3 regions of the Lentzea sp. NPDC060358 genome follow, and region 1 is predicted to be linked to each of the others. Evidence: riboswitches for the same ligand, from Rfam matches in the RefSeq annotation. Region 1 holds a riboswitch; each other region holds the start of a gene.
What was found. A riboswitch is a leader RNA that binds a small molecule or an ion and turns the genes downstream of it on or off. The one in region 1 is predicted to bind glycine.
Positions count from the first base shown of each region.

Region 2: another riboswitch for glycine. It lies ahead of gcvP (aminomethyl-transferring glycine dehydrogenase); the one in region 1 lies ahead of gcvT (glycine cleavage system aminomethyltransferase GcvT).
Region 3: another riboswitch for glycine. It lies ahead of gcvH (glycine cleavage system protein GcvH); the one in region 1 lies ahead of gcvT (glycine cleavage system aminomethyltransferase GcvT).

Region 1 covers NZ_JBHXCW010000236.1:3,482-11,051, reverse strand. Annotated here, with positions in the region: partial or broken gene glyA (serine hydroxymethyltransferase) at 1-541, opposite strand, end outside; gene gcvT (glycine cleavage system aminomethyltransferase GcvT) at 555-1,649, opposite strand; glycine riboswitch at 1,747-1,839, opposite strand; glycine riboswitch at 1,840-1,930, opposite strand; gene ACFWGZ_RS33715 (DUF3817 domain-containing protein) at 1,976-2,278, opposite strand; gene ACFWGZ_RS33710 (hypothetical protein) at 2,293-2,649, opposite strand; gene ACFWGZ_RS33705 (helix-turn-helix transcriptional regulator) at 2,776-3,270, opposite strand; gene ACFWGZ_RS33700 (hypothetical protein) at 3,435-3,614, opposite strand; gene ACFWGZ_RS33695 (CaiB/BaiF CoA transferase family protein) at 3,951-5,075, opposite strand; gene ACFWGZ_RS33690 (acyl-CoA dehydrogenase family protein) at 5,072-6,208, opposite strand; gene ACFWGZ_RS33685 (GNAT family N-acetyltransferase) at 6,315-6,761, shown strand; gene ACFWGZ_RS33680 (acetyl-CoA C-acetyltransferase) at 6,818-7,570, shown strand, end outside.
Region 2 covers NZ_JBHXCW010000170.1:9,813-17,382, forward strand. Annotated here, with positions in the region: gene ACFWGZ_RS28955 (aldo/keto reductase) at 1-140, opposite strand, end outside; gene ACFWGZ_RS28960 (helix-turn-helix transcriptional regulator) at 128-1,099, opposite strand; gene ACFWGZ_RS28965 (hypothetical protein) at 1,210-1,587, opposite strand; gene ACFWGZ_RS28970 (DUF3224 domain-containing protein) at 2,137-2,514, shown strand; gene ACFWGZ_RS28975 (class I SAM-dependent methyltransferase) at 2,567-3,172, shown strand; gene ACFWGZ_RS28980 (hypothetical protein) at 3,185-3,373, shown strand; gene gcvP (aminomethyl-transferring glycine dehydrogenase) at 3,428-6,319, opposite strand; glycine riboswitch at 6,471-6,566, opposite strand; partial or broken gene ACFWGZ_RS28990 (Clp protease N-terminal domain-containing protein) at 6,623-7,570, opposite strand, start outside.
Region 3 covers NZ_JBHXCW010000163.1:9,990-17,559, reverse strand. Annotated here, with positions in the region: gene ACFWGZ_RS28380 (winged helix-turn-helix transcriptional regulator) at 1-204, shown strand, start outside; gene ACFWGZ_RS28375 (L-serine ammonia-lyase) at 212-1,576, opposite strand; gene gcvH (glycine cleavage system protein GcvH) at 1,620-2,003, opposite strand; glycine riboswitch at 2,066-2,159, opposite strand; gene ald (alanine dehydrogenase) at 2,387-3,499, shown strand; gene ACFWGZ_RS28360 (TetR/AcrR family transcriptional regulator) at 3,555-4,235, opposite strand; gene ACFWGZ_RS28355 (MFS transporter) at 4,247-5,695, opposite strand; gene ACFWGZ_RS28350 (hypothetical protein) at 6,043-6,225, shown strand; gene ACFWGZ_RS28345 (hypothetical protein) at 6,225-6,662, shown strand; gene ACFWGZ_RS28340 (ABC transporter ATP-binding protein) at 6,685-7,570, shown strand, end outside.

The DNA.
Region 1 (7,570 bases):
GGGGGTAGGCCGACCAGCCGGCGACGATCAGCTTCGGCTTGTGCTCCACGGCCAGGCGCTCGACCTCGGCCATGTCGACCAGGCCGTCGGAGTCGGCCACGTGGTACGGCACGACGTTGTAGAGCTTGCCGGAGAAGTTGATGCGCATGCCGTGCGTGAGGTGGCCGCCGTGCGCCAGGTCCAGGCCGAGGATCGTGTCGCCGGGCTGGAGCAGGGCGAACATCGCGGCGGCGTTGGCCTGCGCGCCCGAGTGCGGCTGGACGTTGGCGAAGCCCGCGCCGAAGAGCGCCTTGATGCGCTCGATGGCCAGGCGCTCGATGACGTCGACGTGCTCGCAGCCGCCGTAGTAGCGGCGGCCGGGGTAGCCCTCGGCGTACTTGTTGGTGAGCACCGAGCCCTGGGCCTGCAGGACCGAGACGGGCGTGAAGTTCTCCGAGGCGATCATCTCGAGGGTGCCCTGCTGGCGCGCCAGCTCGGCGGCAACGGCCTCGGCGACCTCGGGGTCGTACTCCGCGAGGGAGGCGTTGAACTGCTCGGACATCTGGAAGATCTCCCTACTTGGCGCGCTTGTAGAACGGAAGTGCGACGACCTCGACCGGCTGCTTCTTGCCGCGGACGTCGACCAGCAGTGAGGTGCCCGGCTCGGAGCTCGCGCGGGACACGTAGGCCATGGCGACGGAGTAGCCGAGGGTCGGGGACAGCGCGCCCGACGTCACCCCGCCCACGACCTCGTCGCCGTTGAGGACCGCGTAGCCGTGCCGCGGGGCACGGCGCTCGGGCGTCTTCAGCCCGACCAGGACCGCGTCCACACCGGACTCCGCGACCTTGGCGAGCGCCTCGCGGCCCACGAAGTCGCCCGGCTTGTCGAGCTTCACCACGCGGCCCAGGTTGGCGTGGTACGGCGTCAGCGACGTCGTCAGCTCGTTGCCGTACAACGGCATCCCGGCCTCGAGGCGCAACGTGTCGCGGCAGCCGAGGCCGCACGGCTTGAGCTCGTGCGCCTCGCCGGCCGACAGCAGCGCCGCCCACACCGCGGGGGCGTCGGCGGGGGCGACGAAGAGCTCGAAGCCCTCCTCGCCGGTGTAGCCGGTGCGGGCCAGCAGCGCGTCGACGCCCGCGACCGTCGACGGGTACGAGGCGTAGTACTTGACCGTCGCGAGGTCCGTCCCGGTCAGGCCGGAGAGGATCTCGACGGACTTCGGGCCCTGGATCGCGATCAGCGCGTAGTCGGTGGACCTGTCGGCGACGACGGTGTCGAACCCGGCGGCGCGCTCGGCCAGCGCCTCGGCGACGACGGCGGCGTTCGAGGCGTTGGCGACGACCATGAACTCCTCGTCGCCCAGCCGGTACACGATCAGGTCGTCGACCACACCGCCGTCGGCCTGCGTGATCATCGTGTAGCGCGCCTTGCCGACGGCCAGCGCGGAGATGTGGCCGACCAGCGCGAAGTCGAGGGCCTCGCCCGCCTGCGGTCCGGTGAGGACGATCTCACCCATGTGCGTGAGGTCGAACAGGCCCGCGGTGGTGCGCACCGCGTGGTGCTCCGCGAGCTCGCTCGAGTAGCGCAGCGGCATCCGCCAGCCCGCGAAGTCGGTGAACATCGCGCCGAGCTGCTCGTGCTCGGCGTTCAGAGGCGTGAGGCGGGACATCAGAACGCTCCTCCAGGGTGCGCCGAAGAGCCGGACGCGGCCGGCTGAGGCAACAGAAGAATGACACGGTCCATCGGAGACTCCTCCACTAGAGCGAGCCTCCCCCTCTGTCATGAGCCTGAGAGCTTCGCCGCGCGGACGCGCGACTTGCACCGTGGGCGAGGCCGGTGGGCCTGCTTTCCAGAGTTGCCTTCGTCGTGCGGTACCTGCACCTGAGAGATTCCGGGGAGGAGTTGCTCCTTCGGCGCTCTCGCTGAAGAGAGCTCTCCCGCGCGACATCGACGGCCGTGTTCAGTTGTCAGCCCCAGACGCTAGCAGGCCAAACGTCACAACGGCACGCCCTGCGCGGTCTTCTCGACCACTTTGCGCTCGGCCCAGAACGACAGGAACGGGACCGTCCCGGCGAGCAGCACCAGCAGGGTGCCCTTGATCGACCAGCGCAGCTTCAGCGCCAGGTCGACGGAAAGCACCAGGTAGATGGCGTAGAGGAAGCCGTGGATCGGGCCGACGACCTTCATCGCGCCGCCCATGTCTGCGGCGTACTTGAGCACCATCGCCACGACCAGCAGCAGCAGGAAGACACCGACCACGTAAGCCATGACCCTGAACCGGGTCAACGCACCCTTCATCTGCCCGCCTTCGCTCAACGACCGTCCCGCGCGTGGAGGTCCGCGAGCATGCGGTTGTAGGCCGCGAGCTCCGCGTCTTCTTCGTCGTCGAAGTGCTCGACAGGCGCGGGTCTGACGGCGTCAACCGTAGTCACCGGCGTGGCGGCGGGTGCAACCGGCTCCGGTGCGGGGAGAGCCCCGTCACGGTTCTGGCGAGCCAGGCGGCGGAAGCGCCACACCATGAAGAGGGGGAAGAGGCCGAAGAGCGGCCACTGCAGCACGTACCCGAGGTTCTGGAAGGTGCCGCTGGCGGACTCGAAGCGCTGCCACTGCCAGTACGCGAGCCCGCAACACACGACCAGCGCCGCCAGACAGGCGAACGCGATCAGCAAGCGTTGGGGAGTAAGGAGGCCGCGCACGGCCTCCACACTACTTGGGTGAGGCCTCCGATCAGGAGGCCGCCCGTGAGGGTTGAGCGTCATGGGTACGGGGCTGCCGCCTCCGGCAGCCCGTCCGTCCTACGCCACGCCGTCCCGGCGCTGCCTCTGCAGACGTGCGACGCACCAGGCCGCGGCGGAGCCACGGCGAAGGTGCTGGAGAACCGTCATAGGTCCCAGGCGCCTCCCGAGGTCGGCGGGCGTCAGGCCGGCAGCGCGGTAGTCGAGCGCGCGCTGGTCCAGCGGGCTGATGCCCGCGTCCCACCACTGCTCGGCCTCGCTGACGTCACCGACGAGCTGCCAGTAGCTCGCTGCGGCGGCGAGCAACGCCTCGGGTGCCTCCGGCGCCCGCTTGCGCATCGCGGCCACGTAGGCCGGATCCGCCGAGTCGACCTTGACCAAGCCACGCGACCCGCTCCGTGCGGCACCCCGCTGCACGGGGATGCCTGGCGCCGAGGGGGGAGCCTCAGCGAGCCACGCGTTCTTGATCCGGTTCACCTCCTGCATCTCTGCGTCGTCAGACCGTTCAGCCGCCCACTGCTTCAAGAGCTCGTGGACCCCGGAGTCCTCGACCATCCATGCCTCCTCGTCGGTCGGGGATCGGCCATTGCAGCGGAAGGTATTCGGTAGGTCTGACAATCACCAGACCCTGAATCCCCAGAACACCCGTTACCAGTGCGTGATTGGCCGCATTCCACCCGTCCGGCTCAACGCGAACGGCCGAAGATCACCGTGGGTCACTAGCGAATCGGCGTCGCCGTCCCGAAGAGGCTCCTGATGAAGGTGATGATCGACTCCGCTCCGTCGCGCAGCCAGCCGAGCACCGTCTGGACCGCCCCGGCGGACTCCTCGGGCCGGGTGATCAGGAGGAACAGCACCAGCGCGACGACCGCCAGCACTAGCACCTTCTTGAGGTTCACAGGTACCTCTCCGTCCATGTCGCTCTCAGCTGAGGCGGCGGACCGCCGTGTCACCCGACATGCTCCCTCATTCACCCTTGCGATGAACAACGACCACGCCCAACTCGGGCGAGGTTCTGCCAGCGGCGCACGCCTGCACGGCGCCCGATGTCACCCGAATGGCGGCTAAAGAGGTCCCTGTCCAGCGCCGATGTCCTGGGCACGAGGTGAACACGGACTCCCTCGCATCCCACAGCTTGGACGAAGGCAGGTGCACCGGGCCTCACCCGGATGCCGAACCGCCGGCATCACGCTCCGTCACGCCTTCGTGGCGCTGTTTAATGCGCACCCGAACATTCATCCAATTACTCCGGACCGCCGCAGTTCCACAATTTCGGCGTCCGCCACACCCATGTCCGCGAGCACTTCCGCGGTGTCCGCCCCGGTCTCGGCCGGAGGGGTCGGAACCGCCGTCGGCGTGCGGTCGAACCGGGGTGCCGGAGCCGGGTGCACCGCCCCGGCGACGTCCACGAACACCTCCCGCGCGGCGTTGTGCGGGTGCCGCGCCGCCTCCTGCGGGCTCAGCACCGGCGCCAGGCACGCGTCGGTGTCCCCCGCGAGCTCGGCCCACTCGTCCCGCGTCCTGGTCTTCACCGCCGCCGCGATCCGTTCCCGCAGCTCGGGCCACTTCGCCGGGTCGTTGCGCGACGGCGCGTCCTGCAGCTCCAGCACGCGCACGAGGTCGGCGTAGAACTTCTCCTCCAGCGCGCCCACGGCCACGAACCGCCCGTCCGCGGCCTCGTAGACGTCGTAGAACGGCACGCCGCCGTCGAGCATGTTCTCGCCGCGCCCGCCGGACCACATGCCCGCGGACTTCATGCCGTGCAGGAACGTCGTCAGCAGCGCCGCCCCGTCGACCATCGCCGCGTCGACGACCTGGCCGCGCCCGGAGCGTTCCCGTTCGTACAGCGCCGCGAGCACGCCGAGGGCGAGCAGCAGCCCTCCCCCGCCGAAGTCGCCGAGCAGGTTGATCGGGAACGACGGCGGCCCGCCGGCCCGGCCCAGCGGCTCCAGCGCGCCGGCGACCGCGATGTAGTTGATGTCGTGCCCGGCGCGGTCGGCCAGCGGCCCGTCCTGACCCCAACCGGTCATGCGCCCGTATATGAGGCGCGGGTTGCGGGCGAGGCACTGCGCCGGCCCGATGCCCAGCCGTTCGGTGACGCCCGGCCGGAAGCCCTCGACCAGCACGTCCGAGCGCTCGACCAGCTTCAGCACCAGCTCCGAGCCCTCCGGCCGGCGGGTGTCGACCGCGATCGAGCGCCGGTTGCGGCCCAGGAAGTCGCCGGGAACCGTCGAGCGGCTCCCCGGCTTGTGCACCTGCACGACGTCCGCGCCCAGGTCGGCGAGCACCATGCAGGCGAACGGCGCGGGCGCGAGGCCCGCGAGCTCGACGACCTTCAGACCTTCGAGAGGACCGCTCACAGGGACCTCGCGATGATTTCCTTCATGATCTCGTTCGTGCCGCCGTAGATCCGCTGCACGCGGGCGTCGGACCAGGCACGGGCGATCGGGTACTCGTTCATGTAGCCGTAGCCGCCGAAGAGCTGCACGCACTCGTCGACGACCCTGGTCAGCCGGTCGGTGGCCCACCACTTCGCCATCGCCGCGGTCGGCACGTCGAGCTCGCCGCGCAGGTGCTTCTCGACGCACTCGTCGATGAACGCCCTGGTCACGGCCGCCTCGGTGGCGCACTCGGCGAGCTTGAACCGGGTGTTCTGGAACTTGATCAGCTCCTTGCCGAACGCCTGGCGCTCCTTCACGTACCTCAGCGTCATCTCCACCGCGGCCTCGATGCCCGCGATCGAGCAGACGCCGATGATCAGGCGTTCCTGCGGCAGCTGCTGCATGAGCTGGACGAACCCCTGGCCCTCCTGCTCGCCGAGGAGGTTCGAGGCGGGTACGCGCACGTCGTCGAAGAACAGCTCGGCGGTGTCCTGGCCCTTCATGCCGACCTTGTCGAGCACGCGGCCGCGCCGGATGTCCTTCTCCACCACGAGCAGGGAGATGCCCATCGCGCCCTGCGCCGGGTCGGTCTTGGCGACCACGACGACGAGGTCGGCGTGCACGCCGTTGGTGATGAACGTCTTCGAGCCGTTGATGACGTACTCGTCGCCGTCGCGCACGGCCTTGGTCCGGATGCCCTGGAGGTCGGAGCCCGCGCCGGGTTCGGTCATCGCGATCGCGCCGACGTACTCGCCGGACGCCAGCTTGGGCAGCCAGCGCCGCTTCTGCTCCTCGGTGCCGTAGGAGTTGACGTAGTGGGCGACGATCCCGCTGTGCACGCTGTTGCCCCACGCGCTGTCGCCGGCGCGTGCCTGTTCCTCGAGCAGTACGGCCTCGTGCGCGAACGTGCCGCCACCGCCGCCGTACTCCTCGGGGATGCTCAGGCACAGCAGCCCGAGCTCGCCGGCCTTGGTCCACAGCTCCCGGTCGACCTGCTTCTGCTCGGCGAAGCGCTCGACGTTCGGCGTGACCTCCTTCTCGAAGAACGTGCGCGCGAGCTGGCGCAACTGGTCCAGGTCGCTGTCCATCCACCGCGATCGACGCTCTGCCATGACCTCCACGAAACCACCGGCAGGTGATCCACGCCATGACCGGCGCGTGTCGCCGTCACGCGAAAAACTGAGCGAAATCGCCACCCCGTCGGCCAGACTCACCGGTATGGAGATCCATCAGGTCGCGCCCGGCGAGTGGCGACTGTGGCGCGACATCCGGCTGGAGGCGCTGTCGAGCGACCCCGAGGAGTTCGGGGCGACGCTGGCGGTCGAGCGGGAGTACGGCGAGACCGAGTGGCGCGACCGGGCCGCGGAGGGCCTGAAGGTCGTCGCGCTCGACACGACGCTCGACTCCGAGCCCGTCGCGCTGGTCGCGGCCACCGCCAAACCGGAGGGCCTCTACCTCTACTCGATGTGGGTGCGGCCCTCCCACCGCGGCCGCGGGCTCGGGGAGGCACTGGTCAGAGCCGTGCTGGAGTGGGCGGCCGGTGAGGGCTGGAAGGTCGTCACGCTGCGGGTGTGGGTGGACAACCTGCCCGCGCGCCGGCTCTACCGGCGGCTCGGGTTCGTGCAGGCCGAGGACCCGGAGTACATGAACTACCAGGTGAGCTAATCGGTCACCCTCCACGGTCATGGCCAGTGCGGTGGGCCGGGCCTAGCGTGGGTGCCATGAGCGAAGCCTTGATCTTCGACGCGGTGCGCACGCCGCGCGGCAAGGGCAAGCGCGGGTCGCTGCACAGCGTCCGGCCCGTCGAGCTGGCCGCCGGTGTGCTGCGCGCGCTGTCCGAACGCAACTCCCTCGACACCTCCGCGGTGGACGACGTCGTGTTCGGCGTGGTGTCCCCGCTCGGCGAGCAGGGCGGCGACATCGCCCGCACGGCCCTGCTGGCCGCCGGGTGGGACCAGCGCCCCGCCGGCGTGCAGCTCAACCGGTTCTGCGCGTCCGGCCTCGAGTCGGTGAACCTCGCCGCGGCCAAGGTCGCGTCCGGGTTCGAGGACCTCGTGGTGGCCGGGGGCGTCGAGTCGATGTCGCGCGTGCCGATGGGCTCCGACGGCGGCGCGTGGGCGATCGACCCCTCGACGAACTTCGACCTGTCGTTCGTGCCGCAGGGCGTGTCGGCCGACCTGATCGCGACGCTGGAGGGCCACTCGCGCACCGACGTGGACGCGTGGGCCGCCCGGTCGCACGCCCACGCGTTCGAGGCGCAGAAGAACGGCTGGTTCGAGCGGTCCGTGGTGCCGGTCGTCGACCAGAACGGCACGGTGGTGCTCAAGGAGGACGAGACGATCCGTCCCGACTCCACCGTGGAGTCGCTGGGCAAGCTCAAGCCCAGCTTCCAGTTCCACGGCGACCTCGGCTACGACACGGTGGCGATCGACCGCTACCCCACCGTCGAGCGCATCACGCACGTGCACACGCCG
Region 2 (7,570 bases), on a different contig from region 1:
GCCGCCGTGTCGATGCTGCGGTAGCCGGCCTCGATCGCCGTCGTGACCGCACCGGCCACCTGGTCCTCCGGCACCTGGAAGACGCCGAAGCCGAGTTGGGGGATCCGTACTCCGTTGTTCAACGAGATCAGCGGAACCATGTGCGTAGCTTCGCACCGTTGTAGACCTCGTGCATGGAGTTGATGATGTCGATCAACTCCCGGCGCAGCCCGGCCGGTGCGAGCACCTCGACGTCCGAGCCGAATTTCAGCAGGTCGGCGACGGCGTGGCGGGTCGACTCGGTCGGGAAGCCGAACGCCTCGCCGGGCTGCGGGGCGATCTCGCGGACGACCCGCGCCTGGTGGCCGCTCAGCAGGTACTGGGTCTTGTCGAGGCCCGACCGGGTCATCCGCACGGTGATGCGCTCGCCGTACATGCGCGCCTCGAACTGCTCGGACCACTCCGCCCAGTACCGCGCGAGGTCGAAGTCGGCGGGGCGGTCGAAGGTGCCGCCCGTCGGGTGCAGCTCCAGGACGCGCGACACCCGGTAGGTGCGGCCGCTGCCGACGAAGTACCACGTGCCCGCCTTGAGGACCAGACCGTACGGGTCGACCTCGCGCTCGACGACGTCGTTGCCCCACCGCCGGTAGGTCATCCGCACCCGGCGCTGCTCCCAGACGGCGTCGGCGATCGTGGCGAGGTGCCCGGTGGGTTCGTCGCCGCGGAACCACGACGGGGTGTCGAGGTGGAAGCGCTGGCGGATCTGCTCGGCCCGGTCGCGCAGCTCGGTCGGCAGCGCCGCGAGCAGCTTGAGCTGCGCGGCGGCGGCGACCTCCTTCAGCCCCAGGTCGGCGGCGGGGCCGGGCAGCCCCGCGAGGAACAGCGACTGGGCCTCGGCGGAGGTGAGGCCGGTCAGCCGGGTGCGGTAGCCGTCGACGAGCTGGTAGCCGCCGGCCGGGCCGCGGTCGGCGTAGACGGGGATGCCGGCGGCGCTCAGCGAGTCGATGTCGCGGTAGATGGTGCGGGGCGAGACCTCGAGTTCCGCCGCCAGCTCGTCCGCAGTCATGCGGCCTCTCGACTGGAGGAGCAGGAGCACCTGCATGAGGCGGCTGGACTTCATCCTCTCAACCTGACACGAACTGTCAGGAAAACGCCACCGACATGCGGAACCCGGTCACGCCGAAGCCCTGCCTCGCAACCACGGGTCCGAGGCAGGGCTTCGCGGGGGTCTCAGCAGCAGGAGAGGAGTTCCGAGGGGCGCACAGTCGTCGCCGCGTCGTCGTCCAGGATGGCCTGGATCATCTGGTCCCATCCGGGAGTCGCACCGCCAGCCGCGTGCAGTGCGGAACGGACCCGCAGATGCGCCTGGCGCAGAGCGTCGGGGGAGTCGTCGGCGTCGAGGTGCAGGCAGAACTCGACAGTGCCGTCTTCCAGGTTGGCGCCGATGTCCGCGTCCTCGATGCCCGGTTCGCTTTGCAGCGCGTCCATCACGGCCTCCAGGTGGTTTTCCAGATCCCTGGCAACGGCCGAGGATACGCAGGTCACCTCGACGTAGTACGAGCGTGCCATCAAGCGTCCTCCCTCCAGCATCCGTTCCTCTTCAGCCATCCTCGCAGGTTGCGTGTGTAATTCGAGTTCGACGGGGTTAACTTCACTGTCTTGAAACATGCATCGTGTGGTGGGCCGCATCTGGCTTTGAAGTACTTCTTCCCCTTCTCCACCCGCCAGCCTTGCTTCTCAAGGCTGCGCAGCAGTCCCTCCAGGTCAGGATCCGGATGCTTCGGCCGCGGCACGAGTCTCCAATCGAGTGACCAGGTCTCATGCTCGATGAGGGATCGCCCCGGCCGCCCAACCCGTTACCACGGTGGGCAGCGTGGCATCTCTGCCCCCTGAGACCAGTACAGACCACATCGGAAGCCACTGGGCGACCACTTGAGCGTTTTCACCCAAAAGAGCTTCGAGCGGTTCGACAATCGGAAGACCTATGCCAGATTCCATTCCGTTGTGCCGCACACGCCCCAACGGAACCGCACGACTCGTGTGTACCTATGCGGTTGAACGAACTGTTCCTCGCTTGAACGCCAACACGTCGGCGACTCGCAAAAAGATCATCAAACCTGACACGAACTGTCAGGAATTGCCAGCACAGTGGTCCCCATGAAGGCAACAGGAACCATCGCCGTGAAGAGCTGGGACGAGAACACGTGGGACGGCCGCTCCTACAAGGAGGTCGAGGGCCGCAAGCTGACCGAGGCGCACGTCCAGTTCTCGTACGCGGGTGACATCACCGGTACCGGCAGCTGCCGGTACCTCATGTACTACGGCGACGACGTCGCGTGGACGACCGCGCTCGAGGAGATCACGACCGACGACGGCACGCTGGTGCTGCGGCACGTCGGCGCCTACCGGAACTCTGTGGAGGGCACCATCGAGGTCGTCGACGGCACCGGGAAGTTCCTCAAGGCGCGAGGTGCGGTCACCGTCGGCTGGGCGGAGGACGGCAGCGGCACCTACACCCTGGAGTACGAGGTCTGAGCGACGACCGCGCCCCCGTCCACGACGCCGCCGAGGAGTAGCTTCCCCGCCTGTGAACGACTGGCTGGCGGACACCCGGACCTCCTACGACACCGTGGCGCGCAGCTACGCCGACCACACGCGCGGGCTGCTCGACGGGCTGCCGCACATGCGGGCGGCCTTGTGGTTGTTCGCCGAGGAGGTGGACGGGCCGGTCGCGGACGTCGGCTGCGGGCCCGGCGACATCACGGCGCGGCTGCACGGGCTCGGCGTGGACGCGTTCGGGATCGACCTCTCCCCCGCGATGGTCGCGCTGGCCCGCGCGACCCACCCCGGGCTGCGGTTCGAGGTGGGGTCGATGACCGAGCCGCTCGGCACGGCGGTGGGCGGGATCCTGTCGTGGTGGTCGCTGATCCACGTGCCCGACGACGAGGTGCCCGGCGTGTTCGGGCACTTCCGGGAAGCGTTGCGCCCCAACGGGTTGCTGCAGGTCGGCTTTCACGTCGGCGACCGGGCGAACCTCAAGACCCAGGGCTACGGCGGGCTTCCGATGCGCGTGCACGTCCATCTGCGGCCGCCGGAGCGCGTGGCCGGGTGGCTGCGCGACGCCGGGTTCACCGTCGAGGCGCGGTGGCTGCTCGGCGACGACGGCGCGATCCTGTTCGCCCGGCGCGGGTGAGACCATCTGCCGGTGCCAGAAGTCGTAGCGGAAGAACAGACCTGCCAGCGGTGCGGTGAGACGGTCGAGCTGGAGACCGGGGACTTCGAGCTGTTCGAGCGGATGCACCCCGACTGCTTCCACTTCGCGTTCGAGCACGACCTGGCCGAACCGGGCCTGGGCACCGACCAGAACTGCGGTGACGAGGCCTGCCCCGTCTGAGAAACGGGACAGGGGCGCACCCCCGAGTGCGCCCCTGTCCGCCGGACGTCCGGATCAGCTGCTGTAGGCCTCGAGCGGCGGGCAGGAGCAGACCAGGTTCCGGTCGCCCTTCGCGCCGTCGATGCGGCGGACGGGCGGCCAGATCTTCGGCGCCGCGGTGCCCGCCGGGTAGACGGCCTCCTCGCGCGTGTACGGGTGGTTCCACTCGCCCACGGTCACGCTGGCCGCGGTGTGCGGGGCGTTGCGCAGCGGGTTGTCCTCCACCGGCCACTCGCCCGCGCCCACGCGGTCGATCTCGCGCTTGATGGCGATCATGGCGTCGATGAACCGGTCGATCTCGGCCAGGTCCTCGGACTCGGTCGGCTCGACCATCAGGGTGCCGGCGACCGGGAACGACATCGTCGGGGCGTGCAGGCCGTAGTCGGCGAGCCGCTTCGCCACGTCGTCCACCGTCACGCCCGTCGCCTTGGTCAGCGGGCGCAGGTCGAGGATGCACTCGTGGGCCACGAAGCCGCCCTCGCCGGTGTAGAGGACCGGGTAGTGCTCGTCCAGCCGCCGCGCCACGTAGTTCGCCGCGGCCACGGCGGTCAGGGTCGCGCGGCGCAGGCCGTCGCCGCCCATCATGCGCACGTAGGCCCACGAGATCGGCAGGATCGACGCGGAACCCCACGGGGCGCCCGCGATCGGGCCGACACCGGTGGCCGGGCCCGCGGTGGGCTGCAGCGGGTGGTTCGGCAGGAACGGCGCCAGGTGGGACTTCACGCCGATCGGGCCGACGCCGGGACCACCGCCGCCGTGCGGGATGCAGAACGTCTTGTGCAGGTTCAGGTGCGAGACGTCCGAGCCGAACTTGCCGTAGCGGGCCAGGCCGATCAGCGCGTTGAGGTTCGCGCCGTCGACGTACACCTGGCCGCCCGCGTCGTGGACCAGGCCGCAGACCTCGCGGACGGTGTCCTCGTACACGCCGTGCGTCGACGGGTAGGTGATCATGATCGCGGCCAGGTCGTCGGCGTGCTCCGCGACCGTGGAACGCAGGTGGCCCATGTCGATGTTGCCCTTGTCGTCGCACTTCACGACGACGACGCGCATGCCGGCCATGACGGCGGACGCGGCGTTGGTGCCGTGGGCGGACGACGGGATCAGGCAGACGTCGCGCGCGGCGTTGCCGTTGGCGCGGTGGTAGGCGCGGATCGCGAGCAGGCCGGCGAACTCACCCTGCGAGCCGGCGTTGGGCTGCAGCGACACGGCGTCGTAGCCGGTGACCTCGGCGAGCCAGGCCTCCAGGTCCGACACGATCTTCAGCAGCCCGGCCGCGTCCTCGACGGGCGCGAACGGGTGCAGCGTCGAGAACTCCGGCCACGTGATGGACTCCATCTCCGCGGTGGCGTTCAGCTTCATCGTGCAGGAGCCGAGCGGGATCATGCTGCGGTCCAGGGCGACGTCCTTGTCGGACAGCGCGCGCAGGTAGCGCAGCAGCGCCGTCTCGGAGCGGTGCGCGTGGAAGACCGGGTGGGTCAGGTAGTCGGACGTGCGGCGCAGGTCGGCCGGGATGCCGTCCGCGGTGTCGGCGTCGATGGCGTCCACGTCGGACCCCGTGACGCCGAAGGCCTCCCACACCGCGACGACGTGCGCGCGGGTGGTCTTCTCGTCGCAGGCGATGGCCACGACGTCGTCGTCGACCTTGCGGAGGTTGATGCCGGCCTCGCGGGCCTTGGCGACGACCTCGGCGGCCCTGCCCTCGACGCGGACCTCGACGGTGTCGAAGAACTCGCCGTGCACGACCTCGAGGCCCGCCTCGCACAGGCCCGTGGCGAGCACGGTGGCCAGGCGGTGCACGCGGGTCGCGATGGCGCGCAGGCCCTCGGGGCCGTGGTAGACGGCGTACATGGACGCGATCACGGCCAGCAGCACCTGCGCGGTGCAGATGTTCGACGTGGCCTTCTCGCGGCGGATGTGCTGCTCGCGCGTCTGCAGCGCGAGGCGGTAGGCCAGGGAGCCGTCGGCGTCGACGGAGACGCCCACGAGACGGCCGGGCAGCTGGCGCTCCAGACCGGACCGGACGGCCATGTAGCCGGCGTGCGGGCCGCCGAAGCCGATCGGCACGCCGAAGCGCTGGGTGGTGCCGACGACGACGTCCGCGCCGATCTCGCCGGGCGCGCGCAGCAGCGTCAGCGCCAGCAGGTCGGCGACGACGACGGCCTGCGCGCCGGCCGCGTGGATCTCCTCGATGAGCGCCTTCTGGTCGCGCACCACACCGGACGCGCCGGGGTAGGACAGCAGCACGCCGAAGAAGTCGCCGCCCAGGCCCAGGCCCTCGATGCCCTGCGACAGGTCGGCGACGACGATCTCGATGTCGAGCGGCTCGGCGCGCGTCTCGATCACGGCCAGCGTCTGCGGCAGCGTGTCGGCGTCGATGACGAACTTGGAGGACTTGGACTTGCCTGCCCGGCGCACCAGCGTCATCGCCTCGGCGGCGGCGGTCGACTCGTCCAGCATGGACGCGTTCGCGACCGGCAGGCCCGTCAGGTCGCCGACCATCGTCTGGAAGTTCAGCAGTGCCTCGAGGCGGCCCTGGGAGATCTCCGGCTGGTACGGCGTGTAGGCGGTGTACCAGGCGGGCGACTCGAGGACGTTGCGCAGGATCACGCCCGGCGTCACGGTGTCGTAGTAGCCCAGGCCGATCATCTGCGTCATCGGCCGGTTCCGGGAGGCGAGCTCGCGCAGCTCGGCGAGCGCCTCGGTCTCGGTGGCCGGCGCGGGCAGGTCCAGCACGAGGTCGCGTTCGTGGATGGACGGCGGAACCGCGTGCTGCGCCAGCTCCTCCAGCGACCCGACGCCGATGACGTCGAGGATGCGCGCGAGCTCGGCGGGGCGCGGGCCGACGTGGCGGTCGGCGAACGGGGTGCCGTGCTCGAGAGCGGCGAGCGGAATGCGGTCCTGCGTCATCAAACGCCTCCGGGGGCTGCGGGCACACGTGTCCTGGTGCCCTCCCCGCTCTGTCCGTACCCCGAGGGGCGCCTGAGAGGTTCACCCGCTGTGGGAGCGGGCTTTCACCGTCGGCGGGATCCCCTGGCGGGGCTCCACTTTCCAGAGGCGTCTCGCTCGGGCGGTCCTGGGTGCCTGAGAGGTTCCCGGGGAGGGACTTGCTCCTTCGGCGCCGGGCTCGGGGCCCGGTCTCTCCCGCCTGAGTTCAGCGACTACCCGAGAAGAATACCCGCAGGCCGCCCAGCTAGTCCCTAGTGACGCGGCCTACATCTCAGCACCAAGACCGCTCAAGGCCCCCGAGACGGGGTCCTCGGGGTCGTCGCGCAGCGCCACGAGCAAGTGCCGGGTGCCCACGACGTCGTCCCCGCGCCGGGCCGCGACGAGCTTGGCCCGCTCGACCGCGCGGTCCACGGACCCGCCGGCGGGCAGCGCCGCCCGGTCCACTCCCGCCTGGCGCAGGGCGGTCGCGCCGCCGGACTCGAACTCCGGCTTCAGCCTCCTGCCCGCGGCGCTCAGCTGGTGGTCGAGCGTCAGCACCGCGGCGACGAGGTCGGCGGACGAGACGGGCCGCTCCCCGGCGACGGCGAGCCGTTCGGCCTCATTGCGGACCGCGGTGAGCACCGGCCCGCCCAGCCCCTGGCCGCGCACGACGAGCTTCGTCAGCCACCGCACGTACCCGCCGCCGGACTCCCCCTCCAGCGCCCCCGCCTTGCGCAGCAGCCACACGGCGGGCGCCTCCTCCGGTTCGGCCGCCTCCCGCACGGCCGCGGCGACGGCCTCGACGTCGACGCGCCGCACCACCATCAGGTCCGCCACCCGCCCGAACTCGAGCGACAGCAGAGCGAGCGACAGGTGGGTCGTGGTCAGCACGCCGTCACCGGCCTGGCCGACCGCCGCTGCGAGGCACGCGTCGAGCGCGACGCTGGGAGGCAACGCGGTCTCGACGCGGGCCTGGTGGTGCGCGGCGCGCATCAGCGCGGTGACCTCGGGCCCGGCCTCGGCGGGACCGCCGTCGCCACCGGCCCAGTGCTCGGTGCCGCGCGCCATCGCCTGGGCCCGCAACGACTTGACCCCGAGCTTGCGGCCGGGACCGGTCGTGTCGGTGAGCGCGATCAGCAGGTTCTCGGTGCCGACGAACCCGAACTCGAGCCGGAACGCCCGCTGCACGGCGGCGGCCAGCACTTTCACGACCTGCGGGGAAGGAGTGGGGGT
Region 3 (7,570 bases), on a different contig from region 1:
AAGATGTTGTCCCAGACCCTGCAGGCCCTGGAGCGCGACGGGCTCGTGCACCGCGAGGCGCAGCCCACGAACCCGCCGCGGGTCGACTACAGCCTCACGCCGCTCGGGCGCGAGACGGCCGAGCGGCTGCTGTCGCTGATCAGCCTCCTGCAGGCGCGGATGCCCGAGGTGATCGAGGCGCAGCAGGCCTACGACGCCCGCTGAGGCGCGGTCAGCACTCGATGACGTTCACGGCGAGCCCGCCGCGGGCCGTCTCCTTGTACTTCACCGACATGTCCTTGCCCGTGTCGCGCATGGTCTTGATGACCTTGTCGAGCGACACGAAGTGCGAGCCGTCGCCGCGCAAAGCCATGCGCACGGCCGTGATCGCCTTGATCGACGCGACGGCGTTGCGTTCGATGCACGGGATCTGCACCAGGCCGCCGATCGGGTCGCACGTCAGGCCCAGGTTGTGCTCCATGGCGATCTCGGCCGCGTTCTCGACCTGTTCCGGGGTGCCGCCGAGCACCTCGGCGAGACCGCCGGCGGCCATCGAGCAGGCCGAGCCGACCTCGCCCTGGCAGCCGACCTCGGCGCCGGAGATCGACGCGTTCTCCTTGAACAGCACGCCGATCGCGCCCGCGGTGAGCAGGAACCGGACCACGCCGTCGTCATCGGCCCCCGGCACGAACCGCGTGTAGTAGTGCAGGACCGCCGGCACGATGCCGGCCGCGCCGTTGGTGGGCGCGGTGACGACCCGGCCGCCCGCCGCGTTCTCCTCGTTGACGGCCAGCGCGAAGAGCGTCACCCAGTCCATGACGCGCAGCGGGTCGGTGACGAAGTGCTCGCCCTCCAGCCGCTTGCGCATCTCGGCGGCCCGGCGGCGCACCTTCAGGCCGCCGGGCAGGGTGCCGTGCTCGGTGCAGCCGCGCTCGACGCACTCCTGCATGACGTGCCAGATGTGCAGGAGCCCCGACCGCACCTCGGCCTCGGTCCGCCACGACAGCTCGTTGGCCATCATGATCTCGCTGATCGACAGGCCCGTCTCGCGGCAGCGCGCGAGCAGCTCGTCGCCGGTGAGGAACGGGTGCGGCAACGGCGTGGAGTCGGGCTTGATGCGGTCGGTGCCGGAGGCGTTCTCGTCGACGACGAACCCGCCACCGATCGAGTAGTAGACGGCGTGCTCGACCGACACCCCGCCGCTGAACGCCTCGAAGCTCATCCCGTTGGGGTGCAACGGGAGCGACTTGCGGCGGTGCATGACGAGGTCGCGGTCGTGCCGGAAGCCGATCTCGTGCGCGCCGCCGAGCCGCAACCGTCCACTCGCGACGATCTCCTCGACGCGGCCGGCGGCGACCGCCGGGTCGACCTCCTCCGGCAGGTTGCCCTCGAGGCCGAGGAACACGGCCTTGGGGCTGCCGTGGCCGTGCCCGGTCGCGCCGAGCGAGCCGAAGAGCTCGACGTGCACGCGGTCCACGGTGGACGCGCGCTCGCCGAGCTTGTCGACGAACATCGCCGCCGCGCGCATCGGGCCGACCGTGTGGGAGCTCGACGGTCCGATGCCGACGGAGAAGAGGTCGAAAACGCTGATCGCCACTGATCAGTCCTTCGTGGTGGTGGGGCGGTCAGTCGGACCGGTGTCAGTCGGACTTGGTCAGCTCGGCGTACTTCGCCGCCGTGAGCAGGTTCTCCGCCGACTCGACGCGGACCCTGAACAGCCAGCCGGCGCCGTACGGGTCGCTGTTGACGATCGCCGGGTCGTCCACGACGGCGCTGTTGACCTCGATCACCTCACCGGTGACGGGCGAGAACAGGTCGCTGACGGACTTGGTCGACTCGAGCTCGCCGCACACCTCGTTGGTGATCACCTCGGCACCGACGTCGGGCAGCTGGACGAAGACGATGTCTCCGAGGGCGTCCGCGGCGTACTCGGTGATTCCGCAGGTCAGCGGGTCCTGGGTGCCCGGCGTCCAGTCGACCCACTCGTGCTCGGTGGTGTAGAGCAGGTTCTCGGGGAACTGCACGGCGACTCCTCTGCGTCGTGACGGGTCGGGACACTTGCGCCCCCTCCGCCGTGCAGAGTTGCCTACCCCGAGCGGTCTTGCTGCCTGAGAGTGTGCGGGAGCTTGCCCCTTCGGCGCCCCGACTCAGCTCGTCGAGGTCTCTCCCACTCGGGTTGTGGTGCACGGAGGCACCGCGGCCGGTCTTCAGTTCTCGGGGCGCACGCTATGTGCGGGCCCCGCCGGGTGTCAACGCGAACGGGGTCGAGTCACACGCGAGCGCAAACCAAGTAGCTCTGTCCTAGATGAACAACCACACCCGTCTTGGATAGTGCGATCAGCACAGTGACATGACCTTCCCACTGCCCCACATTGTGAGATGTCGGCCACCGAACGGAGGAGTCATCGTGCGGATCGCAGTTCCCCGCGAGATCAAGAACCACGAGTACCGCGTCGCTCTCACCCCTGCCGGTGCGCACGAGCTGACGAGCCGCGGCCACGACGTGTTCGTCGAGCAGGGCGCCGGTCTGGGCTCCGCGATCACGGACGAGGAGTACCTCGCCGCGGGCGCCAAGGTCCTCGCGACCGCCGACGACGTGTGGGCCGAGGGCGACCTGGTCCTCAAGGTCAAGGAGCCGATCGCCGAGGAGTACCCGCGCCTGCGCGCCGGCCAGACGCTCTTCACCTACCTCCACCTCGCCGCCGACAAGCCGCTGACCGAGGCGCTGCTGGCGTCCGGCACAACGGCCATCGCCTACGAGACCGTGCAGCTGCCGAACCGCGCGCTGCCGCTGCTCGCCCCGATGTCCGAGGTCGCGGGCAGGCTCGCCCCGCAGGTCGGCGCGTTCGCGCTGATGAAGCCCTCCGGTGGCCGCGGCGTGCTGCCCGGTGGCGTCCCCGGTGTCGCCCCGGCCCGCGTGGTCGTCATCGGTGGTGGCGTGGCCGGCGTCAACGCCGCCACGATCGCCGTCGGCATGGGCGCGGACGTGCAGATCCTCGACACCAACGTCGACCGCCTGCGGCAGGTCGACGCCCAGTTCCAGGGCCGGCTGCGCACGCTCGCGTCCAACGCGTTCTCCGTGGAGCAGGCCGTCCGCGAGGCCGACCTGGTCATCGGCGCCGTGCTGGTGCCGGGCGCCGCGGCCCCGAAGCTCGTCTCGAACGCGCTGGTCGCCGAGATGAAGCCGGGTTCGGTGCTCGTCGACATCGCGATCGACCAGGGCGGCTGCTTCGAGGACTCCCGCGCCACCACGCACGCCGAGCCGACCTACGAGGTGCACAACTCGGTGTTCTACTGCGTGGCGAACATGCCCGGCGCCGTGCCGCGCACGTCGACCTACGCGCTGACCAACGTGACGCTGCCCTACGCCGTCGCGCTGGCCGACAAGGGCTGGGAGACGGCGTTGAAGGACGACCGTTCGCTCGCCCTCGGCCTGAACGTCCACGCCGGACAGCTGACCAACGGCCCGGTGGCCGAGGCGACCGGCCTCGCGCACACGCCGCTGGAGTCCGTCGTCTGAAGACCAACCGGATGAATGAGGCCCCCGCACGCGTGAATCGCTGCGGGGGTTTCGCCTATCTGAGGGCCGCGACGCGGGCCTTGATGCCGTCGATCACGCAGTCCAGCCCGAACTCGAACTGCCCCTCGAGCGACCACACCGCCGGATCGTCCAGCATCTCGACGTAGCGGGGGTGCTTGTCCCGGTACAGGTCGGCGATCTTGCCCAGGTCCGGCGGCGGCTGGTCCATCTTGCCCGCGCCGGCGAAGTTCACCTCGGCGATCGCGAATCCCATGACGAAGCTCGACACCGTCGACGCCGACAGGGCCGCCTCCGCCATCGTCAGCCCGGCCGCGCGCATGGGTTCGAGCATCGCGTCCGACATCGCCACCGCGTTCGGGCCGATGGTCGTGTGCTCCCCGATGGCCCGCACCCACCACGGGTGCTTCTGCGCGAGACGGCGCAGCGTGTGCATCATCCCGCGCAGTGCCGGCTCCCACTCCGCGCCGGGAGCCGGCAGGTCGAACTCGCCGTAGATCTCGTCCAGGCAGAGCTCGATCAGCGCGTCCTTCGTCGGGACGTGCCAGTACAGCGACATCGGGGCCGCGCCGAGCTGCGCGGCGAGGTTGCGCATGGAGAGCTTCTGCATGCCGTGCTCGTCCAGCAGCTCCAACGCCTTGCGCACGATCGCCTCACGGCTCAGGCCGAGGGGCTGGCCGCTGCTGGGCCTGGGCTTGCCGAACCACACGCTGTCCACGAACAGCGATATTAGGCACGCCGCAGCAACACGCTGGCCACAACACCTCCCAGGAACACCCCGACGGCGCCGATCGCCAGGCTGACTCCCATGCCGCTGGAGAACGCCTCGCGCACGACGGTGACGTCCGCGCCGCTGTGCAGGGCCTCGCTCAGCGACCGGCCGGGAACGCCGTCCGGCAGCGAGGCCGCGAACCGCGCCGACAGCAGCGCGCCGAGCACCGCGATGCCGAACGAGGAGCCCAGCTCCGTCAGCGTGCCCGACAGGCCGGAGGCGATGCCGGCGCGTTCCGGCGGGATCGACCCCATCAGCGCGTTGACCGCGACCGGTTGCGACACCCCGACCCCGACGCCGATCAGGACCAGTCCGGCCAGCGTCGGCGGGTAGGTGGTGCCGACCGGCAGCAGCGCCACGCCCGCCGCGACGATCGTCATGCCGAGCAGGATCGCCTTCCCGGCGCCCAGCCTCACCACGAGCTGGCCCAGCGTGTTGCTGGTGACGAGCAACGCGATCGCCATCGGTGCCACGCGGACGCCCGCCTCCAGCGGGCTGTAGCCGAGCACGCCCTGCAGGTGCTGCGTCAGCAGGAAGAGCGAGCCCGCCATGCCGAACGCCGCCAGCACGCCCGACGCCACCGCGCCGGTGAAGCGGCGGTCGGAGAAGAACGCGAGGTCGAGCATCGGCTCGGCGGTGTGCCGTTCCCACCAGGCGAACCCGGCCATCGTCACGAGGCCGACGGCGACCGGCACGCCGAACTCCGGTGAGCCGAAGCCGTGCTCCGGCACCGAGATCACCGCGTACACGAGCGCCACCATGCCGATGATCGACAGCACCGAGCCGACCACGTCGGGCCTGCGCACGGCCGGGTCCTTCGACTCCGGCACCAGGAACGCGACGGCCGCGATCGCGAGGACCGCCACCGGCACGTTGATCAGGAACACCGAGCCCCACCAGAAGTGCTTGATCAGCGCGCCGCCGATCACCGGCCCCGCCGCGAACCCGAGGCTCGACACGGCGGCCCAGATGCCGATGGCCTTGGGTCGTTCCCGGTCGTCGAACAGCTGCATGAGCACGGCGAGCGTGCCCGGCATCAGCACCGCGGCGCCGATCCCCATGAACCCGCGCGCCGCGATCAGCGCCTCGGACGAGCCGGCGTAGGCCGCCACGGCGCTCCCGGCGCCGAACAGCACCAGCCCCGTCAGCAGCGCCTTCTTGCGGCCGAACCGGTCGCTCAGCGACCCGGTCGTGAGCAGCAGGCCCGCCAGCGCGAGCGAGTAGGCGTTGATCATCCACTGAACGTCGGCGGTGCCGGCCCGCAGCCCGGTGGAGATCGACGGGATCGCCACGTTCAGCACGGTGTTGTCCAGCACCACGACCATCACGGACAGGCAGAGCACGCCGAGCACGGCCCAGCGCTGCGGGTGCGGCGCCACCCCGGTCTCTGCGGTCGTCGAAGTCATCTCGTCCCCCTTACGGTGTACGAGCAACTTACAGCGTACGAGACCCCGGGGCGCAAGCAGGTTTTTCGCGACAGGCGGTGCCAGGAAAAAGAGGGGAAAATTAAAGGGCGGCCGCGCTCAACCAGCCTGGGGGTCACTGGGAGCGGGGCCGCCGTCACCAAATATAGCGGGCTTCCCGGTGGCGCGCCCAGCACCCCCGCCCAAACGCGACGGAAAAGTTTCCCCGACTGGACCACCGCCCGTGTCGGGCTCGTCCAGCAAACGAGTGAATTCCCGGTCTCGCGGTGCGGCGAGCAGGGGCGACGGCCGATGAAGACGGAGTCGGGTGTGCCTCGATAGGAGATTCCATGGCTGAACCACAGGGATGGATCCACTGCCACGACCCGTTCGGCCGGGACAGGTCGATGACCGTTCTCGTCGAGAACGACCGGGTCCTGCTGGTCACGCCGCCGGGCGAGACGGCTGTGATGTCCGCCACCCAGACGCGCCGGCTCGGCTCGTTGCTCGACCAGGCCACGGCGAAGATGTGATGGACGAGGTCCTGCGCGACGCGGTGCTGCAACGGCTGGCACAGCTGGAGAAGGCGGCCGAGCACGGTGAGGCCGAGGCGCTGGTCCCGCTGGCCAGGGCGGAGATCAACCGCCTCGCGGACGGCTGGCGGCTGCTCCTGGAGGTGCACCAGCCCGACGAGGACAGCCGGTGCGAGGCGTGTCCTGGCTGGTGGCGGCACCGCCGGTGGCCGTGCCAGGTCTGGAACACCGCGCACCGGCACCTGATCGGCGAAGGGGTGCCGCACCGCGAACGGCGTCGGCCGCTGCGCGCCCCTTTCACCCGTTCGAGGGTGATCGGCGTCCCGGCGGAGACGACCGCCGAGACGACCGCCGAGCTGCCGATCTCGGTCGCCGCACCCCGGGTGGTGCCCGAAGCGCCCGTCGTGTCCCGGCCGAAGCACGCCTTGCGGGACTGATCCGTCAGGCAGGATGGGCCGCATGCATGACGGCAGCGGCCTCATCGCGGTCCAGAACCTGACCAAGCAGTTCGGTCCGGTGACCGCGGTGCAGAACCTGAGCTTCACCGTGTCACCCGGCAGCGTGACGGGCTTCCTCGGCCCCAACGGCGCGGGCAAGACGACGACCCTGCGGATGTTGCTGGGTCTCGTCAAGCCGACGGGGGGCACGGCGACGATCAACGGACGACCGTTCCACCAGCTCGGCCAGCCCGGCCGCGTGGTGGGCGCGGTGCTGGAGGCGCAGGGGTTCCACCCCGCCCGCACGGCCCGCAACCACCTGCGCGTGTACGCGTCGGCCATCGGCGTGCCGGACGCGCAGGCCGACCAGGTCATCGGCCTGGTCGGCCTGGGCAGCGCCGCCGACCGCAAGGTGGGCGGGTTCTCGCTCGGCATGAAGCAGCGGCTCGCGCTCGCCACGGCGTTGCTCGGCGACCCGCAGGTGCTCGTGCTCGACGAGCCGGCGAACGGCCTCGACCCCGAGGGCATCGCGTGGCTGCGCACGTTCCTGCAGTCCTACGCGCGCATGGGGCGCACGGTGCTGGTCTCCAGCCACCTGCTGGCGGAGGTCGAGCAGACCGTCGACCAGGTGGTGATCATCTCGCGCGGGCAGACCATGTTCTACGGGCCGTTGCAGCAACTGCGGCAGTCGCAGCAGAAGCGCGTCCTCGTGCAGCCGTCGGATCCCAACGCGCTCGCGAACGCTCTTCGCTCCGAGGGCGTGCAGGCGATCGAGCAGCTGCACGACGGCAGGCTCGCGGTGTCCGGTGTGGACTCCAAGCAGGTGGCGGACACCGCGTTGAAGGCGGGCGTCTCGATCTACGGCATCCAGGAGGAGCAGGTCGACCTCGAGCGGCTGTTCTTCCAGC